Linked DNA regions of Prochlorococcus marinus XMU1405. Each later gene encodes a partner of the first gene's protein in a complex. Links are inferred from orthologs where the notes say so. Each region holds a gene or a part of one and is shown on either strand. Other genes may lie near its edges. The genes, in order: rodA and mrdA.

What was found.
Region 2: the proteins of rodA (region 1) and mrdA are in contact, whole or in part, in a crystal structure (PDB 6PL5), measured with the Thermus thermophilus proteins. The link is inferred for Prochlorococcus marinus XMU1405 from one-to-one orthologs. Residues at the interface, in WP_223903423.1 of Thermus thermophilus: Phe161, Val165, Phe168, Val169, Leu172, Pro198, Tyr199, Glu202, Tyr211, Arg212, Asp213, Gln220, Val221, Gln223, Ser224, Ile226, Ala227, Ile228, Gly229, Ser230, Gly266, Phe267, Val270, Leu274, Tyr277, Gly278, Leu281, Phe285, Leu289, Arg297; in WP_223903432.1 of Thermus thermophilus: Arg4, Ile5, His6, Leu8, Ala9, Phe12, Ala15, Leu16, Leu19, Gly20, Arg22, Ala23, Trp24, Leu26, Gln27, Val28, Tyr31, Tyr34, Leu36, Leu43, Thr45, Asp47, Lys156, Gln157, Gly158, Ser160, Val184, Leu201, Glu202.

The regions. Positions count from the first base shown.
Region 1 is NZ_JAAORF010000003.1:498,749-514,312, reverse strand. The notes cover bases 7,353-10,154. They hold rodA (rod shape-determining protein RodA), read left to right. Parts: upstream 7,353-8,020; coding sequence 8,021-9,289; downstream 9,290-10,154. Other genes in these bases: HA148_RS08820 (sensor histidine kinase), read left to right, coding at 9,289-10,154; HA148_RS08830 (Mrp/NBP35 family ATP-binding protein), read left to right, coding at 7,353-8,017. Outside these bases: purM (phosphoribosylformylglycinamidine cyclo-ligase), read left to right, coding at 1-70; HA148_RS08875 (histidine phosphotransferase), read left to right, coding at 203-847; HA148_RS08870 (hypothetical protein), read left to right, coding at 834-1,001; HA148_RS08865 (hypothetical protein), read left to right, coding at 1,658-2,413; HA148_RS08855 (lipid-A-disaccharide synthase-related protein), read left to right, coding at 2,840-4,069; HA148_RS08850 (hypothetical protein), read left to right, coding at 4,105-4,371; HA148_RS08845 (ribonuclease D), read right to left, coding at 4,375-5,010; HA148_RS08840 (cofactor assembly of complex C subunit B), read left to right, coding at 5,177-5,734; hemF (oxygen-dependent coproporphyrinogen oxidase), read right to left, coding at 5,761-6,789; more of HA148_RS08830, read left to right, coding at 6,947-7,352; more of HA148_RS08820, read left to right, coding at 10,155-10,653; HA148_RS08815 (photosystem I reaction center subunit II PsaD), read left to right, coding at 10,765-11,187; HA148_RS08810 (anthranilate synthase component I family protein), read left to right, coding at 11,247-12,767; gshA (glutamate--cysteine ligase), read left to right, coding at 12,768-13,886; ppc (phosphoenolpyruvate carboxylase), read left to right, coding at 13,940-15,564. UniProt on the Escherichia coli protein: Peptidoglycan polymerase that is essential for cell wall elongation. Also required for the maintenance of the rod cell shape. Functions probably in conjunction with the penicillin-binding protein 2 (mrdA).
Region 2 is NZ_JAAORF010000001.1:33,547-49,304, forward strand. What follows is about bases 5,306-8,301. They hold mrdA (penicillin-binding protein 2), read left to right. Parts: upstream 5,306-5,906; coding sequence 5,907-7,697; downstream 7,698-8,301. Other genes in these bases: HA148_RS00195 (hypothetical protein), read left to right, coding at 5,306-5,642; HA148_RS00200 (hypothetical protein), read left to right, coding at 5,752-5,895; HA148_RS00210 (NADPH-dependent FMN reductase), read right to left, coding at 7,720-8,244; HA148_RS00215 (diflavin flavoprotein), read right to left, coding at 8,262-8,301. Outside these bases: cobalt-precorrin-5B (C(1))-methyltransferase CbiD, read left to right, coding at 62-1,174; guaA (glutamine-hydrolyzing GMP synthase), read left to right, coding at 1,229-2,815; HA148_RS00185 (pseudaminic acid biosynthesis-associated methylase), read right to left, coding at 3,240-3,842; HA148_RS00190 (PD-(D/E)XK nuclease family protein), read left to right, coding at 4,240-4,962; more of HA148_RS00195, read left to right, coding at 5,034-5,305; more of HA148_RS00215, read right to left, coding at 8,302-10,064; HA148_RS00220 (diflavin flavoprotein), read right to left, coding at 10,081-11,856; alaS (alanine--tRNA ligase), read left to right, coding at 11,976-14,636; speA (biosynthetic arginine decarboxylase), read right to left, coding at 14,621-15,758. UniProt on the Escherichia coli protein: Catalyzes cross-linking of the peptidoglycan cell wall. Responsible for the determination of the rod shape of the cell. Is probably required for lateral peptidoglycan synthesis and maintenance of the correct diameter during lateral and centripetal growth.

The DNA.
Region 1 (15,564 bases):
GGAAATTGGAAAGATAGTTAGAAAAACTGATTCAACAATTAGTAAATTTTTGCCAGAAATTTTAACTTAAATTTTTTTACCTTTTTTAAAGGAGTTTTAAAAAATTATTTTTTATACCCAAATGAAAAAGTTAGGTGTAATATAATAAAATTACCGCCGAATTATATCGGAAGTTTAAGTATTAAGATTTAACCTTTATTCAATGCCCTTTGCAAATAATCAAAGAATTACACGTAGACGTAGTTCAGCTGGTCCTACACCTCCAAAAAGACCAATAGGTAATAATTCCGAATCAATTGGTAGACAGGCTCAAGGCCCAAGGCCAACTTTCTTGACACTAAGAGATCATGGGAAAGTTTTTGTCGCTGATTTACCTAATTTGTCCGATGGTCAATTAGCGCATATTAGTAAAGAAGCTAATGAAGTTTTAAATAGTTTGGAAAAAAGACTTAGTGATCTTGAAAATGAACCTAATGTTAGTAATCCGGAAACCGATACGCTGATAAAAGCTTCTACCAAACGAGATGTCACACTGAGGTTTATTAAATCAATAGAAGAAGAACAAGAACATAGAAAGAATAATCCTGCTTTACGAGATGCTGCATCTGAATCGTTACCTAGAACTTTTCTGGAGGTTGCAAGACATAGATTGCCTGGAGCAACTTTTGATTCACTACTTCGAGAGGCTCTTGAAGCTTGTGCAGTTGATGAAAGTACTGAAGAAAATCAAGTTATTGAAGAGCCTAAAGAAACTGTCAAAATTATGGATATACCTTCTTCCAACACTAATGCTTCACTTGTTGTTAGTATCGATTCAAGTGATGATTCCAAGAATGACTCTATTTGATTCAACACAAGAGTTAATAAGTATTAAAGGCCAAAATAATTCAAAAATTAACCTTACTTCAGAGAAAGATCCCATTTTATGTAATCATTGCAAAAGGACTGCATCAAATGGTGTTAGATGTTTAGGAATGTGTGTAGCAGATAATGATTACTAGAATAATTCAAATTCTAATATCAATAATTTGATGAAAATAATTAATAAATTAACTAAATTTTATTTATTAATGGATATCAGGTATTATTTAAAAAAATAAAGAAAAGATTATTGTTCTTTATATCAATAAGTAATTGAAAGTTTATACCCTTTATTTGAAATTGAAGTTCTTAGAAAAATTTCATAATTAAATGCTTAAAAATTAAATAAGGCAGCATCCTGATTCGAATTGGGGTATTAATGCTAGAAAACGAGAATATAACAAGAGTTTAAGCGATAAAAATTAACAACTTACCGCCCACTTACCGCCCAGTCTGAAAGATTTGAAATACGAAAATCGCTACAAAAAACTTTTGTTCTTGGAACGCTTTTCAGCGAAATTATTTACTAATTTGAAAAAGGCGGCACCCAGATTCGAAGTGGGTTAATAATCCCAAAAACTCTGTAATATTAGGGATCTTGAGGTGTAAGGATGGTATGTTACCATCCGCTTACCATCCAAGAAAAATATAAAAATATTAACTACGTAAGAACAAATAGTGACATTTTGAATCTGAAGGATGGTGAGTTTAGTAATCAAAAAAGGAAGAACTTTATAATTAATTAATGAGTTGGATTTAGTAAATTATGCAAGTTTTCCTAGAAAAATATTTTTTTATGAAAAGGTTGATTGCATTTTTTCTATTGTTATCACCAATAAAAGTTAATGCTAATGATCTTTTGTCCATACGAGAAGATTTAGATTTGGGAAAAAATCCTGTAGTAATTATTTGGGGGCATGGGCAATCAAATGTACGTAGATCGGAAAAATGTTCTGCTGACTTTAACAAAATACCAAAAACTTTAAAATATTTAGAAAAAGAAATTGATGCACATTTTATTTTTATGTGCTCTAAATCTATAGATAACGATTACCGGCGAGGATCATACATATATAAAAGAGTGAGACAGTTAAAAAAACTTCTTACTGAAATAAATGAAATAGGAGTACATCCTAATAATATTTTTATAAGTGGGTTTTCTGCTGGAGGATGGACTGCTTTACATATGTTTAGAGAAAATGAAAAATTATTTAACAGTGCGATTGTTTTCGCCCCTGCATTTGCAGGACCAAGATATGAAATAAGAAAATATCCGAAGTGGAGAAAAGTAGTAAGACCTGCGCATATAAAAAAAATTACAAAAGCAAAGGTTATAGATGCTTTGGTTTTTGCATACGAAGATGATAGTCATAATCGCCCAGAGGAATTAAAATTTTTAACAGAAATTTATCCAAAAAATGTAAATATAGTCGGATATAATTGTAAAAATGGTCATTTAACTCATATAAATGATTGCAAATCTAGTGAAACAGAAATTCTTATTTTAAATTATATTAACCAACAGATTAATGCAAAAAATTACCATCTTTAATTAATAAAATCATCATAATGAAATTTCTGAATATTTTTCAAAAGGCGACAAACCTTGATATTTCAATAAACCTATAATAGTTTTTGAGTTTTAGTTATATTTTGTATCGGAAATCCATCTTATTCAATAATAAATTTTGAGTGTCAATAAGATAACTGCGATAATGTAAAGAAGGCATAATTTGTTTAAGGAAAAACAACTCCACTCACCATCCACTTACCATCCCACTTTTTAAAGTATTAGATGAATAACAAATATTCAAAACTTAAGGTATTGGAAGGGTTTATAGGGAATTGTGTAGACAAAATAAAGAAGGCGGCACCCAGATTCGAACTGGGGATAAAGGATTTGCAATCCTCTGCCTTACCACTTGGCCATGCCGCCGAAAAAGATTCGATTGAGTCTTTTTATGATCTTAACAGTAAGGTGTCTCATTCTCTATTATTTATATGCAATGGTCATGGAGAAGACGTAATCGCATCGGAGATAATAAAAAGATTACTAAAAAAAATAAAAAATAAAAATATTGAAGTTTTGCCGTTAGTAGGAAATGGAGATGTATTTAATTCCATAAAATCAAAGAATTTTCATAAAATAGGATATTTAAAAGAGCTGCCTAGTGGAGGTTTTAGTAATCAAAGTCTGAAGGGATTTGTGCTTGATTTTTTAGCAGGATTTTTAATCGATAATTTAAGAAATTTTCTACTTGTAAAACAGAAGTCAAAACATAACTGCAAAATTATCGCAGTAGGCGATTTCTTGCCATTACTCTACGCTTGGAGTTCAGAATGCGACTTTAGTTTTATTGGAACCCCAAAAAGTGATCATACTTGGAGTAGTGGGCCAGGTTGGGATTTAAGTGATTTTTATCATCAGTTGAAAGGTTCTGAATGGGATCCATGGGAAATGTTTTTAATGAAATCTCCAAGATGTAAAAATTTAATTATGAGAGATAAAATTACAGCTAATAATTTGTATAAAAAAAATATTGATGCAAAATACTTGGGCAATCCAATGATGGATTTTGTCAATGTAACAAACGATAAGATATCAAATATTATTTCTTTTAAAAGGATTATTTTATTAGTTGGAAGTAGATACCCTGAAGCTCTTAAAAATCTTGATAATTTTCTAAATTGTTTGCAAGATTTTGATTTATCAAAGGATTTATTAATACTTTTGCCTTTGAGTATTAATGCGAATGTGATTCAAATTCAAAATTATTTAAATAAATATGGTTTTATAAAACAGAGTAAAGTTAAATTTCTTATTGATGAAGATTCAGTATGGAAAAAGAAAGATCAATATGTAGTGATTGGAAAAGGTAAATTCAATTCATGGGCCAATATGGCAGAAGTTGGTTTGTCTAATGCAGGAACTGCTACAGAGCAAATTGCTGGCCTTGGAATTCCATCTCTTTCTCTACCGGGACCTGGACCACAATTTACAAAATCATTTGCAAAAAGGCAATCAAGATTATTGGGAGGTAGTGTTTTAGTTTGCAAGAACAGAAAAATTCTTTTGAAACGTTTAAGTTTACTTTTAAAAGGAAAAGTTGATAGGTTAGAACAAGCAAAAATTGGAAAAAAAAGAATGGGGGAATCCGGAGCAAGTAAGAAAATCGTAGATGCCATAAACCTTCATTTGTTATCTTAGTAAATGGCACTAGCTTATTAATTATTAATTCTTTTATGTATCCAATAAATGATCGGCAATATCTAAAAATTTGTGCAGAGATTGCAAAACTTATGAGTATAAGCTTATCTTCTGCTAAAAAGAAAGTAGAAATTCAAATTGCAAAAGAAGGCTCGAAAACTATTCAAGAAAAAATAAAAGTTGCGCAAAACGTCTTAAAAATTTGTGAAAAAAATGATGGAGATAAATTAAGTTCTTCAAGAATACTTGATAAGCTTATGGAAACTCTTGATGGTGAAGATAATTTTTTAACTGAAGATTGATTCTCAATGTTCAAATATATTTGAGAATTTTAGTATGTCTAAATCAGCATGAACAGAAACTGTTTCGAAACATTTTTGAGCTAATTCATATCTATTCTCTCTTTCTAAGATAACTTTTAATTTATGCATTGCTTCAATTAAATATCTAACATCATTTGCTGCATAATCTAATTGGTCATTTGTTAAATCTTCGTTTCTACCCCAATCACTACTTTGCGAGCTTTTGTCGAGTTCTATACCTAATAATTCATATATCAAATCTTTTAAACCGTGTTTATTTGTATATGTTCTGGCTAACTTACTGGCAATTTTTGTACAAAAAATATTTTTTGTATTAATTTCAAGATTGCATTTTAGAGCTGCTACATCAAATCTTGCATAGTGAAAAATTTTGGTAATTTTTTCATCTTCAAGAAGTGCTTTTAGATGAGGTGAAGAAGAGGTATTAAGTTCGATTTTTATACATGATGTTCTATTAAATTCATTACATATTTGTACTAAACAAAGTCTATCTCTTCCATGAATTAACCCCATTGCTTCAGTGTCAATAGCTAGGTAAGATGATTTTTTATAAAGATTGTATAGATCTTCTGTTAAATCGCTATAAAGAAAATCAATGTTTTTATTTTCAATAGTCATTTTTAATAAGTATTTAAAATAATTTAAGATCTTAGAATATTACTTAAGATTTTATTTAATTAAGAATTTTTATCTAATAAGGTTATTTTACAGAATAAATCTAAGAAAATTATAATATGATGTAATTTTAATTTTTATTCTCTAGTTATTAGAGAAAATTTATTTAATGTCCTATTCCTTAAATTCAACATTATTACTGACAATTCTTTTGGCCATAGGATTATTCTTCTTTCTTAGGGCTTCTAGTAAAGATAGAACAACCATCGTTGAGATTTCATCTTCTTTACAGCCAGTTAAGGTTTTAAATGATTTATGTCAATGGCTTAATTTGAGGGGATGGAAGCAAACGGGAGGAGATTTTGAACAAAGAATTTTAATTTTTAAGGGGCAAGTTGTTTCAAGTAAGTTTTTAGCAATTTTTTTAGGTTTTCTTGGCGGTTTTGGTTCTTGTGCTTTGGGATTAGTGATAATTCAAATTTATCCTGAATTAAGTTGGTGGCCTATTCTTTTAGGATTAGTTGGTGGCCCTTTGGCTGGTATTGTTTATTTTCAGAAATCAGCAAGAGAGGAGAAATTTGAATTAAGGTTGATCAACGAAAATGAAAATGATTCAACTCTTATGAGGTTAAGAGCGCATAGGGATGAATTAATCTCTTTAGAAAATGAACTTGGAGAAAAACTTCAATTGAAAAGTGACGGTTCTTTATTTAAAACACCTATCTAAGATACTTGAAAAAGTTATTTGATAATTTAATCAAAGATATTATTCTCTAAACAGAATTTCTCTAATTCTTTATCATTAAACCAATCTTGGGGTTTTGTAAAAATTGATGTAAGAAATTCCTCTCGAGAACCCTTTTTAGCTTTATATCCATATTCCCATCTAGCTAAAGGTGGTAAGGACATTAATATAGATTCAGTTCTGCCGTTTGTTTGTAGTCCAAAAATTGTCCCTCTATCCCAAACTAAATTGAATTCGACATATCTACCCCTTCGATATAGCTGGAATTCTCTCTCTTTCGATGAATATGTTTGAGAAGCTCTTTTCTCAATAATTGGCAAATATGAAGGGAGGAATGCCTGCCCACAGTTTTCCGCTAAAGAAAATAAATTATCCCAATTTAAATTAGATTTGCTAATACTTTGAGAAGCTTTTGATGCCTCTCCATTTTGATTATTCCCTCTATAAATATTGCCTGAACCATCTTGATAATCATAAAAAATGCCTCCTATGCCTCTAGATTCATTTCTATGCTTCAAGAAGAAATATTCGTCACACCATGGTTTGAAAACTTTATGCAAATTTTTATCAACTTTCTCACAAGCTTTTTTATGCTCGTTATGAAAATTCCTTACATCAGAAAGATAAGGATAAAAAGGAGTTAAGTCTGCACCTCCTCCAAACCACCAAACAGGTCCGGCTTCGAAATATCGATAATTAAGATGAACTGTAGGAATATAGGGATTTTTAGGATGCAACACCATAGAAGTTCCCGTAGCAAACCATTCATGACCTTTTGCTTCGGGCCTTTGAGAGATAATAGATTGCGGTAATTCTTTTCCATGTACTTCCGAGAAATTTACTCCTGCTTGCTCAAAAATAGAACCATTTTTCAATACTCTTGATCTTCCACCACCACCTTCGTCTCTTAGCCAGGATTCTTCTGTAAATTTCCCTTTGCCATCTATATTCTCAAGCCCTGAACAAATTTTGTCTTGTAGTGTTAATAAGAGATTTTTAGTTTTTTCTCTCGAGTTTTTAGGAGGTTCTCTGAACATGTATTTAGTAAATCTTGAAGAAAAAATTTTTTGGTTAATTATAAGTTTCCCTTTATAATTTCTCTTAGGGGGTCCTTATTGCCTATTATTTGATAGTTCGACATAGTTCTTAATCTTTTAAACAGTCGACTACCTCGTCAAAATATTTAAAAATTTAATGACCACAATAGAAGATGCGAATTTTGCTTTACAAAAAGTTCTAGATGCTGGATCACAGAAAAATGTAATTGAATTAGCTTGGATTAAAAACGTAAGAGTAACTATACCGAGAGTAATCGTAACACTATCCTTACCATCATTTGCAAATTCTCAGAGAGATAGAATTGTACAAGAGGTAAAAAAAGTACTACTGGATTTTGAAGATATTGATGATGTTCAAATAGAGATAGATAATAATCCTTCTAAAACAGAATCTAAAACTCAAAGTAATGCTCCTGAGTTGCAGAAGATTGATGGAATTCGACACGTCATAGCTGTTAGTAGTGGTAAAGGTGGAGTTGGAAAAAGTACCATTGCAGTTAATCTCGCTTGTTCTCTAGCTAAATTAGGCTTAAAAACTGGTTTGCTGGATGCGGATATATATGGACCTAATACTCCCTCAATGATGGGGGTTGCCGAACAGAATCCAAAGGTTACAGAAGGTAGTGGCAGTGATCAAAGGTTAATACCAATAAATAAATATGGAATTTCATTGGTATCAATGGGTTTCCTCATAGAAGAAGGTCAGCCAGTTATATGGAGAGGACCAATGCTTAATAGTATTATCCGACAATTTTTGTACCAAGTTGAGTGGAATAATCTTGATTTTTTGGTTATTGACTTGCCTCCAGGAACAGGAGATGCTCAAATATCCCTTTCTCAATCTGTTCCTATTTCTGGAGCTATTGTTGTCACTACTCCTCAACAAGTATCTTTGCAAGATGCAAGGAGGGGATTAGCAATGTTTAAACAACTCGGAGTGCGTTTACTTGGAATTGTAGAAAATATGTCAGTATTTATTCCGCCAGATATGCCAAATAAAAAATATGAAATTTTTGGTAAAGGTGGCGGACAAACATTAGCTCAAGAAAATGATTTACCATTATTAGCTCAAATTCCTATTGAAATTCCTCTCGTTGATGAAAGTAATAGAGGTGTACCAATCTCAATAAGCCAGCCTAATAAAGAGAGTTCTATTGCGTTTAGTAATTTAGCTCAGTTAATTAAGAATCAATTTGTTTTTAGATAATTGATGTTTAGGAGAATTTATTTATTAAATAAGAGAGGATTTTTACCAAAAAAAGACAACTTTAATAAAGGTTTTTTATTTTCTCCATTACTTATAATTCCTCTATTTTTAGTTATTATTTCTGGTTTTTTAATAAAAAGTATTCAGGGTGATTTTTTAGTTTCTAATTATTCAGAACATATACTGACTGGTTTATTGGGTTATTTTTTAGCATTTTTTATTTCTTATATACCGTTAGAGAGACTTAGAAATTATATGGTTCCATTTTATTTATGTACTTTAATATCCTTATTACTAATTTATTTTTTTGGGATATCGGTTTCTGGAGCTCAAAGATGGTTAAACTTGGGCATCTTTTCTTTTCAGCCTTCAGAAGTAGCTAAGCTAAGTACTGTATTAACTCTTGCTTTAATACTCGAAAAAAAATTAATTTTAACAATAAGAGATTTATTTTTGCCCTTATTAGTAGTAGTTATTCCTTGGTTATTAATTTTCTTTCAGCCAGACTTAGGTACCTCTTTAGTTTTACTTGTTTTGACAGGTGTGATGCTTTATTGGTCGCAAATGCCCATAGAGTGGATTTTAATATTAGTGTTTTGTCTTGTCACCTCTACATTATATTTAACCTTACCAACTCTTCTTATTTTCTGGATTCCATTTATAGGATATCTTGCTTATAGATCTTCAAAAAAGAAAATTATTTTTTCTGCTATCTCTATTTCGTTCCATTTATTAGTGGCTAAATTGACACCAATTTTTTGGCAATATGGCTTAAAAGAATATCAAAAAGATAGATTACTTTTATTTTTAGATCCAAATAGAGATCCATTAGGTGGTGGATATCATTTGATACAGAGTCAAATTGCAATTGGTTCTGGAGGATTATTTGGGACTGGTTTGCTACAAGGTAAGCTGACTAATTTGCAATTTATACCAGAACAACATACTGATTTTATTTTCAGTGCTCTAGGCGAAGAATTGGGTTTTGTGGGGTGCATAATAGTGTTATTTTTGTTCTTTTTTTTGATTAAAAAACTTATTAATACTGCAACAATTGCTAGGACTAACTTTGAATCTCTGATTGTTATTGGAATAGCATCAACTTTTTTATTCCAAATAATTATTAACTTATTTATGACTATTGGTTTAGGACCAGTTACTGGAATTCCTCTTCCTTTTATGAGCTATGGTCGAACGTCATTGGTAACTAATTTTATATCTGTTGGATTTGTTCTATCTATTTTGAAACGTTCTAGATCTCTAAGAAGTTAATGAAAACAAAAATAACTATAAAAAAAATTCAAGACCTTTTGATTAAAGGAGTCCAAACTATATATGTGGATGATGATACATCCATAAGAATGTGGTGGGCATCTTTAGAGGTTATTCAAAAAGATTTTTTACATCAGAATTATAAACGGGGGGGGATTTGGGTCGCCTCTCCTTTGCCAGCTTTTAATGATAAGAAATCTTTAAATCAACTTCATGGATGGCTTTGGTCTCCAGAGGGGTTCCCATACTTTCAAAATGAGAATGCAGGTTTTTTACCCGTAAATAATTCAGACAAGATAAAAAAAGATTTTGATTTAGTTAGCAATTATAAAGTCTTAAATCTTAGTCAAGAAGATGGTTATGAACCTTTTTTGATGATAATCACTCCAAATTTTCAATGCATATTATCAATTGTTGGAGAAAAAGATAAGAAAATTCTATTAATGAAGTGTGATGAAGAAAGCCTTAAACTTTCAATTGAATTAATGCATGCAAAATTAAATCAAGAAAATTATGAGGAAGGAGTGAGATTTCGTAATGCAATCAATAATTTAGGTAACCTTAATATTAATGATCAATTTGAACGATTATTTTGGCCAAGATTATCGGCCAAATTAGCAAGTATTGTACCGTACCATAATATACAGAATTCTGTAAAAAACGATGAAAAAAATGTGCAAATAACAGAAGCAAAATTATTACGTGCAATATCTCATGAGGTAAGAACGCCTTTGGCAACAATAAGAACCCTCATAAGTTCTACTTTAAAAAAATATAAGATGGACCCATCAATGAAAAATCGTTTAATTCAAATAGATAATGAATGTAATGAACAAATTGATAGGTTTGGTTTAATCTTTAATGCAGCAGAATTAGTGAGTAATGAAGTTCCTTCATTAAATAATTTGGCAAAAATTAATTTAGCCGAAATTTTTAAAAAGCTTGCTCCTTTATGGAATAAACAATTAAATCGGCGCGGGATTTCTTTAAAGATTGATATCCCCAATCAACTGCCGCAAATTTTGAGTGATTCTGAAAAATTGGAATTAATGTTAAGTGGATTAATTGATAAAAATACTAGGGGATTAAAAGAAGGTAGTACATTAATTTTAGAATTAAGACCAGCTGGTCAAAAACTTAAACTTCAATTGAAAATACAAAAATTAGAAAGTAACCAAAAAGAAATTCTAAAAAAAGATAATGGTTCTGATATTGGCCCTGTGTTAAATTGGAACCCTCAAACAGGTAGTTTACAACTTAGTCAAAATGCTACTCAAAAGTTATTAGCTAGTTTAGGAGGGCATGTCACAAAGAGGCGTGATACAGGTTTGACAGTATTTTTTCCGATTTCAGATTCAAAATAAAATGATAAACAAGTTTTCCATATATTAATTAATGTAGAAAATTTCATATAAATTTAGAATTTTGCAAAATATGAATGCTAATTTCTTATTATAAATAACTTAAAATCAAGGATGACTGAAACTTTAGTTGGTCAATTTCCAAAGCATATAGGAAGTACTGGGGGTTTATTAAACTCAGCAGAAACCGAAGAAAAATATGCGATTGTATGGAAAAGTTCAAAGGAACAAGCATTTGAATTGCCCACCGGTGGAGCGGCTATTATGCACGAAGGTGATAATTTAATGTACTTTGCAAGAAAAGAACAATGCCTTGCACTAGGTACACAATTAAGAGGCTTCAAGCCAAGAATTGAAGATTTTAAAATCTATCGAATATTCCCAGGTGGTGATATTGAATTTTTACACCCAAAAGATGGTGTTTTCTCTGAAAAAGTAAATGAAGGTAGAGAGAAAGTAGGTCATAATCCTAGAAGAATAGGAGAAAATCCCAATCCAGCTGGTTTGAAATTTACAACTAAGAATACTTTTGATTAACGTCCTTAAAGTTGATATAAAAAAAGAAAATAATTATAATTTGGGTTGACATTAATAATATGATCAGCTCACAGAAAGATAGTTTTTTAAAGGCTTACAAAGAAGGTAAAAATTTCATACCTATCACTCAAACTTGGCCAGCAGATTTAGAGACTCCGTTGTCGACTTGGTTAAAATTAACCTCAAAAGATTCCCATGGTGTTTTTCTTGAATCTGTTGAAGGTGGGGAAAGTTTAGGTAGGTGGAGTATTGTTGCTACTAAACCTCTTTGGGAAGCTGTTTGTAATGGACAAGAAATAGTTAAAACTTGGAATAATGGCAAAACTGAAACATATAATGGTGATCCTTTTGATATTTTAAGAAGTTGGACAAAGGAATATAAATCAACCATGCTTGATGACTTACCATCAATTGGACAGTTATATGGCTCCTGGGGTTATGAATTAATAAATCGAATAGAACCAAGCGTTCCAATAAATGAAATACCAGAAAACAATATCCCTTATGGTTCTTGGATGTTTTTTGATCAGTTAGTTGTTTTTGATCAAATAAAAAGATGTATTACTGCAGTAGTTTATGCAGATACAACTTCTTCAAAAGAGTCCTCTGTTGAAGAGTTGTATCTAAACTCAATTTTTAAAATTCAGAAAACTAGAAATTTAATGAGAGTTCCTCTAAAAGAAAATGAGTTTTTAGATTGGCATGAAAATGAGGATTTGAATCTAGATCTAGAAAGTAATTGGAAGAAAAAAGATTTTGAGGATGCAGTTCTCTCTGCAAAAGAATATATAAGAAAGGGAGATATCTTCCAAATAGTTATAAGTCAAAGATTCAAAACTCAAGTTAATAATGATCCCTTTGATTTATATAGAAGTTTGAGGATGGTTAATCCATCTCCATATATGTCATTTTTTGATTTTGGTTCATGGTATCTGATTGGTTCAAGTCCTGAAGTAATGGTTAAGGCAGAAAAAAATAAAAATGGTCAGATTGTTGCTAGCTTAAGACCAATTGCTGGCACAAGACCTAGAGGTATTGATAATCAACAAGACTTGGAATTAGAAAAGGATTTATTAAAAGATCCAAAAGAGATAGCTGAGCATGTAATGCTAATTGATCTTGGGAGAAATGATCTTGGGAGAGTTTGTGAAATTGGTACTGTGAAGGTAAAGGATTTAATGGTTATTGAGAGATATTCACATGTTATGCATATAGTTAGTGAAGTTGAGGGGGTCTTACAACATAATGCTGATGTTTGGGATTTGCTAAAAGCATCTTTTCCCGCTGGGACAGTAACTGGTGCGCCAAAAATAAGAGCTATGCAATTGATTAAGCACTTTGAAAAAGATCCTAGAGGACCTTATGCTGGTGTCTACGGATCTATTGATATCAATGGTGCACTAAATACAGCAATTACGATAAGAACTATGATAGTTAAACCCTCAAGAGATGGGAAATATGATGTTTCAGTGCAAGCAGGAGCTGGAATAGTTGCTGATTCTTTTCCTGAAAATGAATATCGAGAGACGATAAATAAAGCAAAGGGGATACTAAAAGCATTAGCCTGTTTGGATAAATAAATGAGCCAAAATAATCTTTATAAGGGTTTTGAGGTGGAACTTTTCACAGGTTCTTTAAATTCTCATATTGGTGTTTCTGCTGAAATTGAGAAAAAATTTCCTGATTTTGTAAAAGAGCCAGATAATAGAAACGTTGAATACATAACAACACCTGAAAAAGACTACGATTTTTTATATGAGAAATTAATAACTCCAAGAAAAAAGTTAAGACGATGGCTCAACAAAAAAAAGTTAACAATCATTCCTTCATCCACTCTTTGTTTTAAACACGATATTCAATTTCAAAGATCTGATATTGATAATGTTTATCACCAATTCATACAAGAAAATTATGGAACCTCTATCGCAACTTCAAGTGTACATATAAACATAGGAATAGATGATTTAGATAAGCTATTTGCGGCTGTTAGGCTGATAAGATCTGAGGCTCCATTATATCTATCCCTAAGTGCTAGTTCTCCTTTTTTAAATAATAGAATTACGGAGAATCATTCTCAGAGATGGATGCAGTTTCCAAAAACACCAAGTAAGGTGCCTTTTTTTATAAATCATAATTCTTATATCAATTGGATAGAGGAAAATATAGCTAATAAAAATATGCAGAATATCCGTCATTTTTGGTCTTCAATCAGACCAAATGGTCCCCAAAGACCTTTAATTCTTGATCGTTTGGAATTAAGAATTTGTGATTTTGTTTATGATATTAACTTGCTTTTAGGGATAACTGCCATGATAGAACTAAGGATTTTAAATCTTTTTGAAAATATAAATACTTTAGATCCATTGAATGCCAGTTTTTTTTCTATTGATAAATTATCAGAAATATGTGATCAAAATGAAACTAATGCTGCTAAAGATAGTTTGAATTCAGAATTAATTCACTGGAAGGATGGCAAAAAAATTGTTTGTAGAGATTGGATTCAAAACTTATTATCAGATTTGTCATCCACAGCAGAAAATTTTGGTATGAAACATCTTTTGAAGCCTATCTATAAAGTCCTCGAAGAAGGTAATCAATCTATGAAATGGATAAATCAATATGAAAAAGGTCTTTCTATTGAACAAATAATGAAAATTTCTATCGAAGATATGATTAGGAGTGAAGGCGAGAATGTTTAATTATTTAAATAAACATTTGATCTTAACATTTTCACTTGTGACATAATGTTTATATGGAATCTTTTCGACAGATAAAAAATAATAACTTGGATCTGATAAATAACAATGATCCACTTGATAAAAATCGTCTTTTAATAGAAGATCTATGGGAATCTGTACTCAGAGAGGAATGTCCAGATGATCAGGCAGAGAGATTGATACAGCTTAAAGAATTAAGTTATTCAAAACAAATTGATGGTGATAGTTCAAAAACTTTTAAAAATGAAATAGTTGATATTGTTAATTCTATGGATTTAGCAGAATCCATTGCAGCAGCAAGGGCGTTTTCATTGTATTTTCAACTAGTTAATATTTTGGAACAAAGAGTTGAGGAAGATAGATATATTCAGAGCTTTACCAATAAGGATGTTCAAAAATCGCCCGACAATCTTGATCCTTTTGCTCCAGCATTGGCTAGGCAAAATGCTCCAGTTACTTTCAGAGAATTATTTTATAGGCTGAGGAAATTAAATGTACCACCAGGGAAATTAGAAGAGTTGTTGCAGGAAATGGATATTCGTTTAGTTTTTACTGCGCATCCGACTGAGATAGTAAGACATACGATTCGACATAAGCAAACGAGAGTAGCAAATTTGTTAAAAAAAATACAGATTGAGCAATTTCTAACAAAAGAAGAAAAAAACTCTCTAAAAACCCAATTAAAAGAGGAAGTAAGACTTTGGTGGAGAACAGATGAATTGCATCAATTTAAACCATCAGTTTTAGACGAAGTAGATTATGCCTTGCATTATTTTCAGCAAGTTTTATTTAATGCGATGCCTCAATTAAGGGGCAGGATCACCGAAGCACTAACCGAAAATTATCCAGATGTCCAATTGCCCTCTGAATCTTTTTGTAACTTCGGTTCTTGGGTAGGCTCCGATAGGGACGGTAATCCATCGGTTACTCCCGAGATAACATGGAGAACTGCTTGTTATCAAAGGCAGTTGATGTTGGAAAGATATATTATTGCGACATCTAATCTTAGAGATCAATTAAGTGTCTCGATGCAATGGAGTCAAGTCAGTTCTTCTCTATTAGAGTCACTCGAAACGGACAGGGTTAAGTTCCCTGAAATCTATGAAGCAAGGGCTACAAGGTATAGATCAGAACCTTACAGGTTGAAATTAAGTTATATTTTAGAAAAATTAAGATTAACACAAGAAAGAAATAATTTATTAGCTGATAATGGGTGGAAATTTGACTTAGAGGGAGAAATTGATAACAAAAATCACGATAAAGTTGAAAACTTATGTTATAAGTCTGTGAATGAATTTACTTATGATCTCGAATTAATAAAAAATAGCCTGATAAGTACTGATTTAACTTGCGAGTCTGTAAACAATCTACTTACTCAGGTTCATATTTTTGGATTTTCTTTAGCAAGTTTAGATATTCGTCAAGAAAGTACAAGGCATAGTGATGCAATTCAAGAGCTTACAAATTATTTGGATTTATCTGTGTCATATGACCAAATGTCTGAGGAAGAGAAAATTAAATGGCTTGTAGAAGAGTTAAATACAAAAAGGCCTTTAATTCCTGCTGGTGTGAACTGGACAAAAACCACAGAAGAAACTTTTTCAGTTTTTAAAATGGTTAAGAGATTGCAGCATGAATTTGGAAGTCGTATTTGTCATTC
Region 2 (15,758 bases), on another replicon or contig:
CTTTTTATTAAATAGGTCATTCTTAGATTAGTTCTCATTATATATTTTTCAATTACTTGATTTGAAAAAAGGATTTTCTTTACCTTTGTGGGTTGCTGGAGCTGCTAAGTCAGCATTAAATAAACTAGCAGGTTTACCATTTAAGAATTATGAACTAATAAAAATTCCTAATGAAAAAAAAGAAATAAAAATCGAGATTCATTCTGTTGGTTTACTTCAAGATGACTCGCATTCATTAGGAATTACTTTTGCAAAGTCTGGCTTAGATCTTGACATTACACAAAACTTAGAGATATGGACAATAGCCTCTTTAGAAAAAATTTCTTTTAATAATCCTGTTCAAAAAATTCCAATAAATATTATTGCAGGATCTGGTGTAGGCATAAAAGAAGATACATCAGAGATATGCATTTCTAATTTTGCTAAAGAAGTTTTATATGAAAATTTGTTAGATAGTATTCCTGACGGTTTTAATTTGAAATTAGAAATTATTTTCCCAAATGGGGAGTTTTTAGCAGAAAGAACTAGTAATAAGTCATTTGGTATTGTTGATGGATTATCTATTATTGGGACTTCTGCTGAGACTTATTCGAGTGCTTCACCTGATCAATTAGCAGAAGCTAAAAATAATTTAGCTAAGTTAATTCAAAACCCTTTTAAAGGGGAAGTGATATTTGTTATTGGTGAAAATGGGTTAAATTTGGCTAAAACTTATAATGTTAATTTGCCAATTATCAAAGTTGGAAATTGGATAGGACCATTATTAGTTGATGCTGCAATAAAAAAAGTTAAAACTGTAATTCTTTTTGGTTATCACGGGAAATTAATTAAATTAGCAGGCGGTATTTTTCATACACATAATCATTTGGCTGATGCAAGAATTGAGATTCTTATTTATTTAGCCGTTCGAGAAAAGTTACCTCCTGAAATAATACTTGAATTATCTCAGTTAGATAATCTTGAGAATGCATTACAACTTCTTGAGAGATTTAATAAATCTTCAGCTGATAAATTATTCAAGAATTTATCAAATACGATCGAAAAGCGTTCTTCTACTTATGTAAATAGGTATGTAAAAACCGATATGGAAATCGCATCAATTATTTTTGATAGAAAAAGGAAAATTAGGTGGGCTGGAATTAACGGTAATAATTATATTTCTTATTTTCAATGAGATTAATTTGTGAAGCATTATGCTTTTGTAAATAAATTGAGTTAACTTTTATACATGAGTCAAATAATTTTAAAAAAAGAAAGAGATCCTTCAATATTAATTTTGGATTTCGGATCTCAATATTCTGAGTTAATTGCAAGAAGAATTAGAGAAACTAATGTTTTTTCTCTTGTAGTAAGTAATTACATTTCAATTGAGGAAATTAAAAATATTAATCCTAAAGGGATTATTTTGAGTGGAGGGCCAAATTCTGTATATGAACAAAATGCTCCTAAGTGTGATGAAAAAATTTTTAATTTAGGTATTCCTATTCTTGGCATATGCTATGGAATGCAATTAATGGTCAAAGAACTTGGAGGGTCTGTTATTTCAGCAACCAAAAAAGCTGAATACGGTAGAGCTCCAATAAATTTAAACCAAGAATCTGACCTCCTTTCTGATGTAGAAGATGGATCTATTATGTGGATGAGTCATGGTGATTCTATTAATTGTTTGCCTGATGGATTTAATAAAATTGCGCATACCGAGAACACACTCCATGCAGCAATTTCAAATGATTTAAAGAAATTATTTGGTGTACAATTTCATCCTGAAGTTATTCATTCAGAGTTTGGGATGACCGTAATTAAAAATTTTGTTTATAAAATTTCTTGTTGTGTGGCTGATTGGACAACCGAAACCTATATAGAAGAAACTATTCCCAGGATAAGAGCGCAAGTTGGCAATAAAAAAGTTTTGCTTGCTTTATCGGGAGGAGTTGATTCCTCAACTCTTGCTTTTCTTCTTAATAAAGCAATTGGGAATCAACTTACATGCATGTTTATAGACCAAGGTTTCATGAGAAAAGGTGAACCAGAATTTTTAATGAATTTTTTTGATAAGAAATTTAAAATAAAAGTTGAATATATTAATGCAAGAGAAAGGTTTATTGCCAAATTAGAAGGGATTACTGATCCAGAACAAAAAAGGAAAATTATAGGTGAAGAATTTATTAGAGTATTTGAGGAAGAAAGTAATAGATTGGGACCTTTTCAGTATTTAGCCCAAGGTACTCTTTATCCTGATGTAATTGAAAGTGCTGGTACTAATGTAGACCCTAAGACTGGTGAAAGAATAGCTGTAAAAATAAAGAGTCATCATAACGTGGGTGGCTTGCCAAAAGATTTACAATTTAAATTAGTTGAGCCATTAAGAAAACTTTTTAAGGATGAAGTCCGAAAAGTTGGCGCTGCTCTAGGTTTGCCGGATGAAATTATAAAAAGGCATCCATTTCCAGGCCCTGGATTAGCTATAAGAATTTTGGGAGAGGTAAATAATGAAAAACTTAATTGTTTAAGAGATGCAGACTGGATAGTAAGAGATGAAATTAAAAAAGCAGGTCTTTACAATGATATTTGGCAAGCTTTTGCAGTATTGCTACCGGTTAAAACTGTAGGAGTGATGGGAGATAAAAGGACTTATGCATGGCCAATAGTTTTACGTTGTGTATCAAGTGAGGATGGTATGACAGCAGATTGGTCAAAAATTCCTTTTCAGATTTTGGAGAGGATTGCAAATAGAATCGTAAACGAAGTAGATTCAGTTAATAGAGTTGTTTATGATATAACAAGTAAACCTCCTGGAACTATTGAGTGGGAATAGTCCAAAAGTAGAGAACTCAGTTATAGGATAAAAAAGTGTGCTCACCGGAAGATAACTTTTCTTTTTTTACTTATTTGCAATGGATCTGACGTGATTCTGCTCACCTTTGTATCACTCTGAGCAAAATGTGACTGTCTATGGAGAAGTCTTAAAAATGGGTTTTCTCTACATTTTTATTTTTGATTTCTATCTTTTATTCTCTAAAAAGATAATGCGAACTTTCACCCTAAATTTTTTTATTGCGTTTATGACAAGATTAAAAAACTTTTCAAAAACAGTTCTTTTTTAAAGTTTAGTGGCAATTATTTTACTTTTTCTAATGCTGAGGATTTGAACTCTTCAAAATCAAACTTAGTAAATATTATTGCGATATGAATTATGAGTATCTAATTTCTTTGACTGTTAAATAAAAAAATTGCTCAGATTAATATTTGTTTTTTTCAAAGAGAAACCAATTTGAATCATCGCTTTTCAAACAACTATCATGCTTCCAGAAAAAACCATAGTCAATAAGTCGCGCAGATGGATATAAGTCCCAAAACTCTTTAGCGAAGTCTCGTTTAAATAATTTACCTTCATGACCTCTGTATGTCACTTCCGTTGGATAAGGAGAAAAGTATTCATCTATCAGAATATATTTACTTGAATGTTTATACAATTTTGCGTAAAACTCTGGCAGGAGATCAGGATTTTGATGAATAAGAACACCTCTCGAAATGGTAAGTTCGTATTGTTTATTTGAATTCCATTCATAAATGGATCCACACCAACCTTGATGTTTTTTGGTGAGAATTGAAAATGCTTTTTTATTGATTTCGATTCCAAAGGTTTCTGATTTTGGAAAAATTGACTTGATTGCATCAAGATTTAAACCAATATTGGCGCCAATTTCAAGTGCGCTATTAATGCTGATTTTATTTGCAATTAAAATTTTAGAAAAATTATTTACGCAGGAATGGTCTGAGTTCCTCTCAACATAATTATTACCGAAATCACCTGCCCAAAAAATTTCTTGATCTGTTTTCATTAAATAAATTTCAAATTAATATATAAAATTATCATCTTTTTTTTTGATGGACAATAAAAATATATATTATTGCCTTGCGCTAATGTTGATTTATTTTTAAATTTTATTAGTAAAAAAGGTAATTTTTATACTATTTAAGATATCTCAATAGATTTATCGTTTTTTGAATAGTTCAAATATTGTTATTATTAGACATCCATGCCTACCTCATGCTCATTTCATGCTCGCCCAAGAAATGTCTGTTAGTATGACCCAAAGCAACCTTTTCAAAAACTGATGTTTGCTTTTTCTTTTAAAACTAGCACCATTTAATGGGAGTAACTTAACAAATTTTCTAAAAAAATTTAATACTTTATATTGTATGTAAAAAATATTTTTAAATGAGATATAAATTGTAATGAACGAGATTATTAAATTAAGTAGATCTACTGTTGAAAAATATATAAGTTGTCCAAGATGTTGCGTACTTGACAAAAAATATAAAATAAAACCGCCATCACTACCATTTACTTTAAATATAGCTGTAGATAATTTGTGTAAAAATGAATTTGATTATTACAGAAAAATTCAGGAGCCGCACCCTTTGTTTATTGAACATGGTATTGATGCTGTTCCTTTTAAACACAAAGATTTAGAACGTTGGAGAAGTAATTTTCAAGGGATAAGGTATAAGTCAAATCAACATAATTATGATTTTGGTGGAGCTGTGGATGATATTTGGCAGAAAAAAAATGGTGATCTTATTATTGTTGATGTAAAAGCAACATCTAGAAATAATTTTGATTGGTCTGAGACTTTTAATAAATACGAATATGCAAAAGCTTATAAGAGGCAATTAGAAATGTATCAGTGGCTTTTTAAAAAAAACGGTTTTCAAGTAGCTAAAGAAGCTTTTCTTTTATATTTTAATGGAAAAAAAAATGAAGAGTTATTTAATAACCAATTAAATTTTGACGTACATCTAATTAAATTAGATTGTTCTACTTCATGGGTAGAAAAGAAGATAATTGATACCGTTAATTTATTGAGTTCGGATGTTTTTCCAAAACCCTCCTCAAATTGCGAATACTGTAATTATTTAAAGAAGCGTTGGCAGTTATCGATAACTGAATATACATAAAATAATTTTTCAAATTTCTGGAAAAATAGTGAATAAAAGATAATCTTTAATAAGATTATTAAATTAGACTTTTGATAAAATCGAAAAATTCTGAAAGAAAGATAACTAATCATCTTCAACAAGATGTGGTCAAAGTTTCTGGTAAAACAATTTTTATTAATCCTTTTTTATATTGGCGGAGATTTGACGAAAATACTAATAGATGGCTTCGAGAACCTGGTCAAATGTCAGAGGATCAAATTTCACCAAATAGGAACCGTTTTTATCCAGAAATAGAATGGGCTGATTTAAGTCATGAGCAAAAGCTCATAAAAGATGCAACTGTTGAGATGTTTTTAAAAACTCTTGAATTGATCAGTACATTTCATCCTAATCTTAGCTCTGGACAAATATTAGAAGTGGAGAGGAAAATGGCGATTATAAAAAAGATTCCTTTCGAAAAGTGGGTAAAAAAATCTTTCGCCAAAAAAGCGAGATTATTAGAAAATGAAAAAAGAAAATTTCAAAGAGAAAGATTTTTTAGCAGCTGGAGGGAATGGTTGAGTCTTGATAATACTCAAAAAGCAATATTGCCGTTAATCGTTACAATATTTATTTCTTCATTTATTGGATGGTCTTTAGGGATATCAAAGAATAGTTGTAATCCTTATTTTGAACAAAATATAGATCAATTAAATTAATCTGTTCTTGATATTTTTTAAGTATCTTTAGTTAATAGAAATTTGAAAAAATAAATTTCTTATTTAAGATTAAATTAATTGGTATAATTGCTTAAAAAATATAATCTTTATGAGTGAAAATTTAGATTCAAATAATATTGATAATGATGAGTTTAATTTGAACACTGAAGATGGTGACTATAACACTTTAATCACAAAGCTTAAAGAGATAAAATTAACTATTGCTTTATTGGAAAAAAAAATATTTAAATAAATTTTATATTTTTGATAAAAACAAGTCCTAATAAAAAAATCATTTCATTAAAGAGGCAACCTTTAGTCTTAGTTATTTTTTCTTCTATTTCGTTTTTATTGATTCTATTTAGGTTAATTTTTTTACAACTTTTAAATTATGAATCTTTTAAGAAGATGTCAGATGAGAATAGGATCAGACTTATTGCTTCACAGCCAATACGCGGAAGAATACTAGATAAAAATGGTAATGTTTTGGCAGATAGTAGAGTTAAATATTCTTTAATAATAAAGCCTCAATCTATTAAAAAAAACAATTGGGAAAAACATAAATCAAGTATTTCTAAATTGTTAAATATTGATAGTAATATAATTCAAAAAAAGTATTCAGATGGTCAAAAAAATAAAAAACTCTCAGTAAATATTCTTGATGATTTAAATGTTGATCAATTAATAAAGTTCAAGGAAAATGAAAGTAAATTAAAAAGTTTTGAAATAGCTACCAAAGTAATTAGAAATTATCCTTATAAGTCCCTTGCTGCTCATGTAATTGGTTATACTCAGCCAATTACTGAATCAGAATATAAATTCTTATCTAAGAAGGGTTATAAATTAAATGACTTAATAGGAAGAACAGGAATTGAATATTTTTACGAAGATTTTATAAGAGGTGAATGGGGCGGCGAAATGGTTGAAGTAAATTCATTAGGAAATTTTCAAAGATCATTAGGTATAAGACCTCCAGTACAAGGTAATGATATTGAACTAACAATAGATCTTAATCTGCAATTAGTTGCTGAGGATGTTCTTAAAGATAAAAAAGCTGGAGCGATAATAGTGATGGATCCAAGAGATGGTGCAATAAGAGCGATGGTAAGTAGGCCTAATTTTGATTTGAATTTTTTTTCAAAGGATTTTAAGCCTGAAAAAGAATACAATAATATATTTAATTCTTCTGAAAAACCTCTTTTTAATAGAGCATTAAATGCTTATGATCCAGGGAGTGTCTGGAAAATTGTAACAGCTTTAGCTGGCTTGGAAAGCGGAAAATTTCCTAGCGATACCATGTTAGATACAAAACCATGTATAACTTATGGGAGTCAATGTTTTAGAGAGCACAATGATTTAGGTTTTGGGGTAATAGGTTACGAAGATGCTTTAAGAGTGTCTAGTAATACATTTTTTTACCAAATAGGTTATGGAGCAGGAGTTGATGAAATTTATAAGGTCTCTCGAAAGCTTGGTTTTAATTCTTTATCTGGAATTGAAATTTCTGAACAAGAAAATATAGGATTAGTAGCTAGTAGTAAATGGGCTAAAGAAGGTAGAGGATGGGGGCAACCAGGGAGAACTCCTTGGGTTCCAGAAGATATTGCGAGTATGTCTATTGGACAATTTGTTGTTCAAGTAACTCCAATTCAAATAGCTAGAGCATATGCAGCGATTGCTAATGGAGGCTATCTAGTTACTCCACATCTGACTAAAAAAGATGTAGAAAGTCGTTTGGATAAAAAACGTGTTCCAATTGACATTGATCCACAAAATATTCAATTGATTAAAAGTGGTCTCAGGAAAGTAGTAGAGTCTGGCACAGGAGTATCAATTAATTACGGAGTTTCAAATTTACCTCCAGTGTCAGGCAAAACAGGAACTGCTGAAGATGGTGAAGGCGGATTAGATCACGCTTGGTTCGTTTGCTTTACTCCCTCTGAAAAAAGCGAATTACTTATAGTTGCTTTTGCACAAAATACTCCTGGTGGAGGATCTGTTCATGCACTGCCTATGGCTAGAGAAATTTTGAAAGTTTGGAATGAAAAAGAATGAAATTTTATTAGGTTTTAAATCTTTATGTTTTTAGTTTTTTCATTTGTACAAGTCTTTGAATAATATCTTCAATAGTTTTTGTATCTATAGGTTTACTATATGAGGATAAAAGTTGTCTTCCTAATACTTGACTTCCTAAATGCACTAATTGAATGCGTAATGAGGTAAGTAGTTCTAACCCTATGCCACCAGAAAATGTTGCAATTGCAATCGGTTGACCATTAAATAAATTCCTAAAGTCATCTCCAGAAATAGAAAGCCATGCTATGAAGTTGGAGAGAATGGGAGGTATAGATCCATTATATTCAGGAGCACAAATCACCCACTTTTCAATCTTGAAAAGCTTTTTTTTTAAATCTTTTATTTCATTCGGAATATTTTCTTTGCTGTGAATTCTTGGATTAAATAATGGAATATCAAGGGTGGTAAGATCTAAAATTTCAGAACTTATTTTAAGTTCATTACTTTTTTCAAGAAATTTTTCAGAAAGTTCTAGATTTTTACCACAACTAGCCGTAATGATTATTAGATCTTTTGTTTCAGTCATAAATTAGATAAAATAATTTAATAGTTAGCACCTGTTTTGCGGTGATGAACTGCCGTTAGACTATCGGATTTTAGTATATTACCGTGTTGTACTTCGGCGTAAATTACCCAATGATCCCCACATTCCATTCTTTCTTTGACAGAAGCATCTAACCATGCGAGCGATTCAGGAATGATTATCTGCTCATTAGGAGTTAATTCAATATTTATTCCTTCAAATCTATCTTCTCCAGGTGCAAAGGGCTTTGTGAATCTTTTTAAAGGTTCTTTAAAATCTTTTTCACTAAGAATATTTAATGCGAATGAATCTCCTATTTGCAGAAGAGACTCTACCGATCTATCTTTTGCTACTGCAATACTTAACCCGGGCGGAGAAAAACTTGCTTGACTAACCCAAGATGCAAGCATAGCTCCTTTAATATTATTCTCATCTTTGCCTTTAGAGGCTGTAAGGACACAAAGAGAACCAATTACTCTCCCAAGAGCTTGTAGCTTTGGATCAGTTTTGCTTGTAATCATTCCAGTATCTGATTTTCTGGGTTTTTTCTTTGCTTTTTTTATGATTTTTCTTCCAAAGTGAGTTCCTATTTCTTCTAACTCTTTAATCTTTGGTTTATTTGGACTGAATTTAATCCTTATAGGGTCAAAACTAAACTTAAAACCACCGTCTTTTAATTTTGTTTCAAGTAAATCTATAGCTTCGCCGCTCCAGCCAAAACTCCCAAAAATCCCCACTGGCTTATCTCTATTACCCTCTGCTAATAATGTTCCTAGTGCACTAACTATTGGAGTTGGAGCGTGACCACCCAATGTTGGTGAGCCTATTAAATATCCATCAGCATTTTGGATAGATTTTACAAGTACATCATTAGGTGTAAATTCACAATTAATACTTTCAACTTCTACAGAAGTTCTATTTATCCCTTTAGCCAATGCATCACCTATTGAGGCTGTATTTCCATATGCACTTGCATATATCAGAGCGATCTTAGGATTATTTGTTGAGAGATTCTCTCCCCATCTAATATAGTCATTTAAAAAACTTTTTAAGCTGTATTCGATCGCGGGACCATGTAATGGTGCAATAGTTTTAATGTCATAATCTGAAATTTTTTCAGTTATTGATACTACTTGATTAGACATTGGTGCCATCAAGCAATCATAAAAATGTTTCCTATCAATTTCTGTACTAACTCGATTCGTTTCAGACCAATATTTAGTTGCAATGTGTGCAGAGAAAATTTTTTCACTAAGAAGTATTTCTTGATTACGTTCATAAATTATCAGGCCACCAGGCCAACGTGCTGTTGGTATAGGAATTAACTCAAGTGAAATGTTATCTAATTCTAAATTATGTTCTTTTTTGATTATGTTTATTTCAGGTAATTGAATTTCAATAAAGTTTTCTAAGGTAGGATTTCTTTGATTCCAAAGTTCGCTAATAAGTTTATAACCTGGATTAGAGCAAGTAATAGTTGTGTTTTGAAATTGGGTACTTATATTTTTTATAGTTTCAATAATTTGGGGATTAATATGACCAGAAATGAAGTTGATTTTATCTAATTTAAATTGATCGCAAAACTTTGAGATTACTTTATTAAAGGTATTTAAATATTGTTTTTCAGGTGGATGAATAATAAAAAGTTCCTCATGACTTCTAATAAAAAAAGTATTAAAAGAGGTTCCTTTTTCAAGGTTAAATTCAAGTTCAAATCTTTCTTTATTTTGGTCTAAGAATCTTACACAAGAAAAATTTTCAGTAATTTCAAATTCTGATAAATTTTGATTTTCTGCAACTAAGCCTATATTAATATCTGACATTTCAAAGACTTATTTTTTAATAGTGATTAGCAACTTTTCTGTGATGAACTGCTGTCTTACATGATAAGTCAGAAACATTACCATTTTCAACAATTCCGTAAATTATCCAATGGTCTGGAGTCTCTAGTCTTGAACTGACTTTACAATCTAAAAAGGCGAGTGAATCTGAGAGAACAGGTCCTCCTTCAGCGATGTTGCTAATTACATCTACATCCGCAAATCTATCAGCTCCAGGGGCAAATCTTTTTAAAAAATGTCTGAACATTTTTTGATAGTTATCTTCTCTCAAGATATTCACAACAAAACCTTTACCAACTTGCATATATGATTCAATAGCTCTATCTTTTGCTACTGCAACTGTAATACCTGGTGGTGAAAAGCTTGCTTGACTAACCCAACTTGCGACCATTGCACTTTGTCTAAATGTTGAACCTTCCCCTTGACTAGCTGTTACTACATATAATCCTCCACTTAATCTACCTAACGCTTTATCTAAATTTGAATCAAGGCTCTTCATAGAGGCAATATTCTTCTTTTTATTGATCAATTGACCCAAATCAGTTCCAGCCTCTTCGAATTGTTGATAAACAATCGGATCTGGAATATTTTTAACTCTTAAGGGAGAGAAAGCTTCTTTTTGACCAAGTTCTCTTAATTTATTTGCTAAGGAATCTATAGGTTCATCATTTCCACCAAATGCATCATAAACTGCAGTAAATTGTTTTGGCTTAAGTGCTGCAAATAAAGTACCGAGAGATTCTTTTAATTCATTATCTGAGTTTACAGGCCATGTGGGAATGACTACTGCTTTTGATTCGGAAATTAAACTTGTTAATTCTTGCGGGTCAGAAGATCTTAAATCTATTAATTGAACCTGTGCATCTGCTTTACTTATTCCATGAGATATCGCTTGACTGAGTCGATCACAATAACCATAGTCGCTTATGTAGCAGACTGACACAAAATCATTGCCTTTGCTTTTATTGCTACTCCATTCTAGATATTTTCCTTTCCAAAAATTGACCTGATTATGGAGCAAAGGCCCATGACCAACAGCTATTGTTTTTAATTCAGGTAGTTTATCTATTCTTTTAATTGCCTGCATAACGCTTCTAGCGTTTGGACCCATAAGGCAATCGTAATAAAAACGGAAATCATCGTATATTTCTTTTTGATCAGTGTCAAAAAATTCGTCAGAACAATAATGGAGTCCAAAAGCATCGCATGTATAGAGAACATTTGTGCTGTGATCATATGAAAATATGGTATCTGGCCAATGCAAATTTGGTGCACTTATAAATTCAATATTATGTTCTAAACCACTATTAGGATTAGTTCCGAGATTTAAAAACTCTCCACTCTTAACCTCTAGACGTTTAAAGGGAATATGTATTTGGTCTTCAATAAATTTAAGTGCTAATTTTGATCCAACTACTGTGATATTTTGGTTTAATTCTAAAAGATTACCTATTAAACCAGAATGATCAGGTTCTGTATGGCTAGTAATTAGATAATCAACTTCTTGCGGATTTACCTTTTTCAGTAATTCTTCAAACCATAATTCTTCGAACTTTGCGTGACTAGTATCAATGATTGCTAGTTTCTCGCCTTTAATAATAAAACTATTGTAAGTAGTTCCATTTCTTAAACCAAATTCAATATCAAATCTACTGCGATCCCAATCCAAAGATCTTATGGCACAAGAATCATCAGCAAAGTTTTGAGATTGAACCGTCAACTTGTCATTAGTTTGTGCCAATTTAGAATTACTTGTCTGGGCAGAGGCTATCATAGAATAATTAGCTTTATAAATTAACTTTAGTTATATAGAATATAAATTCGCGTGATTATCTTTGCGAAATAACCGAAATTACGCTTTTCTTTAATTTTTAATCTTCTTATTCTGGATAAATGACATCTCAATTAATTAAAAAAATAGTTACTGGAGATGAGATAAGAAATGCTTTTTTAAAATTTTACAGTGAAAAATTACATAAAATCATTCCAAGTGCATCTTTGATTCCAGATGACCCTACGGTTATGCTCACAATTGCTGGAATGCTACCTTTTAAACCAGTTTTTTTAGGTTTAAAAGAAAGACCATCAAAAAGGGCTACATCTAGCCAAAAGTGCATCAGAACAAACGATATAGAAAACGTTGGAGTTACAGCTAGACATCACACTTTTTTTGAAATGCTTGGTAATTTCTCTTTTGGAGATTATTTTAAACGAGAGGCTATTCAATGGGCTTGGGAATTAGTTACTAATATTTATCAACTTTCTGTTGAAAATATAATTGTGAGTGTTTTTCACGAAGACGAAGAGTCTGCAAAAATTTGGAGAGATGAAATTGGTATTCATCCAGATAGGATAGTCAAACTAGGTGAGGAAGATAATTTTTGGTCATCTGGCAAAACAGGTCCATGTGGACCTTGTTCAGAACTTTATTATGATTTTCATCCTGAAAAGGGTCTGCAGAATATTGATCTAGAAGATGGAGATCGTTTTATTGAATTTTATAATCTTGTTTTTATGCAATATAATCGTGATCCTAATGGAAAATTGACAGATCTAAAATGTAAAAATATTGATACAGGAATGGGTCTTGAAAGGATGGCTCAAATACTGCAAAAAAAGCAAAATAATTATGAGACAGATTTAATTTTTCCTATTATTCAAAAAATTTGTGAGATTGCAAATATTGATTATTTTTCTTCAGATGATAAAAACAAAATTTCTTTAAAAATCATTGGTGATCATACAAGAGCTGTTATTCATTTAATTTCTGATGGAGTATCAGCAAGTAATCTTGGTAGGGGATATATATTAAGAAGGCTTATTAGAAGAATGGTCAGACATGGCAGATTATTAGGTATAACAAATGAATTTTTACCTCATATTGCTACTGTCGGAATTAACTTAATGCAAAATAATTATCCTGATTTAAAAAATAATAATGATTTAATTTTGAATGAGATAAAAATTGAAGAAATAAGATTTAGGGAAACTCTTGAAAGAGGAGAGAAATTGCTAGATGATTTAATTTCTTCAGGTCAGAAATTAATTTCTGGTTTTAAAGCTTTTGAACTTTATGATACTTATGGATTTCCTCTAGAACTTACTGTAGAAATTGCTGAAGAACATAGTATCAGTGTTGATGTAAAGGGTTTTGAAAAAGAAATGAATGTACAAAAAGAGAGAGCTAAAGCTGCTTCAAGCAATATTGATTTGACATTAGAGGGATCATTAGAGCGAGAAATAGATCTTTTTAACAAAACTGTTTTTAATGGTTATAAGTCACTCCTTTCGGAAGCTGAAATAAAGGGTATATTCTTGGATTCAACATTAGTTAAGGAAGCATATGAAGGTCAGAAAGTTTTAATTGTTCTTGATCAGACAACTTTTTATGGAGAATCTGGCGGGCAAGTTGGTGATATTGGAACGATATTTTCAAACGATGTTGAGGTCTTGGTTGATAATGTCATGCGAAAGAAAAATGTTTTTTTACATTATGGAACGATCAAAAAAGGAAAATTAACTATTGGACAAAAAGTTAAGACTAATGTTAGCTCCTCTAATAGAGCTAAGGCTGCTGCAAATCATACAGCTACTCATTTATTACAATCTGCACTTAAATCAGTTATTAATGAAAGTGTTGGACAGAAAGGTTCATTAGTAGCCTTTAATAAATTACGATTTGACTTTAATTCCTCTAATCCTATTTCTAAAGATCAAATTTCTAAGATTGAGACTTTAGTTAACTCTTGGATTATGGAAAATCATGCCCTAGAAATAAAAAATATGTCCAAGAGTGAGGCTCTTGAAAAGGGCGCAGTCGCCATGTTTGGAGAAAAATATGATGATGAAGTGCGCGTCGTTAATGTACCAGGAGTTTCAATGGAACTTTGTGGTGGCACACATGTTAAAACTACATCCGAATTAGGTTCTTTCAAAATAATTAGTGAGGAAGGAATCTCAGCTGGAGTCAGAAGAATCGAAGCATTATCAGGCCAATCAGCATTAGACTATTTCAGTGATAGAAATGCATTAGTAAACCAACTAAGTGATTTGTTAAAAGCAAATCCTAATCAACTTTTTGAAAGGGTTAATAATTTGCAAGCAGAGCTTATTAATAAGAATAAAGAGATACAAAAAATGAAAGATGAAATTGCATATTTTAAATGCTCTTCTATAAAATCATCCGCAGAAATAGTAAATTCTTTTTCAATTTTAGTAAATCAGATTGATGGCTTAGATGGGAATTCTTTGCAATCTGCAGCACTTAATTTAACTTCTCATTTAGGAAATAAAGCAATAGTGATTCTTGGGGGAATACCAAATCCAGAAAATAGAAAGTTATTATTTGTAGTTTCTTTAGGTGATGATGTAGTAAAAATAGGATTGCATGCAGGTAAATTAATTAATGAGATTGCAAGAATTTGTTCAGGAGGTGGAGGAGGAAAGCCTAACTTTGCTCAAGCAGGTGCTAAAGATATTGATAAGTTAAGTGATGCTTTAGATTATGCTAAAAATTATTTGCAAAAAACATTAGCTAATCATTCTGATAAATAACTACTTTTTCTGAGACTAATTTCGATTTGATCCATTAATTTCCTTGATTCTTCAATAGTTAATTTTTTTTGATCAATTGCTGATTCAGTATTAATTCTTATAGATTCAACCAAAGAAGCTGAACTGTAATCTAATAATTGTAAAATTTCAGATTTACTGTCCTCTTTAATAATATTTCTGACCTTATATGAATTATCTTGATTTATGTCTATATGAACAATGTTGGTATTGCCAAATAAATTGTGCAAGTTTCCTAATGCTTCTTGATATGCTCCAGTCATAAAAATTCCAATTAGGTAATCTTTATTTTCTTCTGGCTTATGCAAATTTAGTAGTGATTTAATTTTTCCATTATCAATAAAATTGTTTAGTTTCCCATCTGAATCACAAGTTAAATCTGCAAAGTTGCCTTTGCAGAACGGCTCCTCTAAGTGCCTATGTATTGGTACTATTGGAAAAATCTGATTTATTGCCCAGCTATCAGGAATAGATTTAAAGATAGATAAATTTGCATAATAAGTTGATGCAAGAGTTTCTGTAATTTCAGATAAATCAGGGTGATTGATTTCATCATTATTCAGGTTATTAGAAATTTCTTTTGCACAAGCCCAAGTAAGTTCTTCGGCATAAGCTCTTTCTGCCAAACTTAAAAATCCTAATCTAAAAGCAACTAAGCAATCTTCTTTAAACTTTTTTGCATCATTCCATAGTTCAATTATTTGAGATAAATTTATTTTTTTATTTTTAAGTTTTTTTAATTCATAGAAAGTATCAAGTAAATTTGAAATTATTAATTGTTGATTTTTTTTATCAAAAATTTGTAGTTTGGAACTGACATGACTTGTTCCTAAGACATTAAAAATTAGAACTGAACAATGACTAATTATTGCTCTTCCACTTTCTGAGATTATGGTTGGATGCTTGATATTATTTAATTCACATGAATCCTTAATAGTTGCAATTACATCGTTAGCATAATTTTGGAGAGAATAATTAGTAGAAGTGTTGGAGGAGGTTTTAGTTCCATCAAAATCTATTCCTAATCCACCCCCAACGTCGATATATTGCATTGGGGCTCCTAGTTTGCATAGTTCAACATATATTTGACTCGCTTCTTGTAAT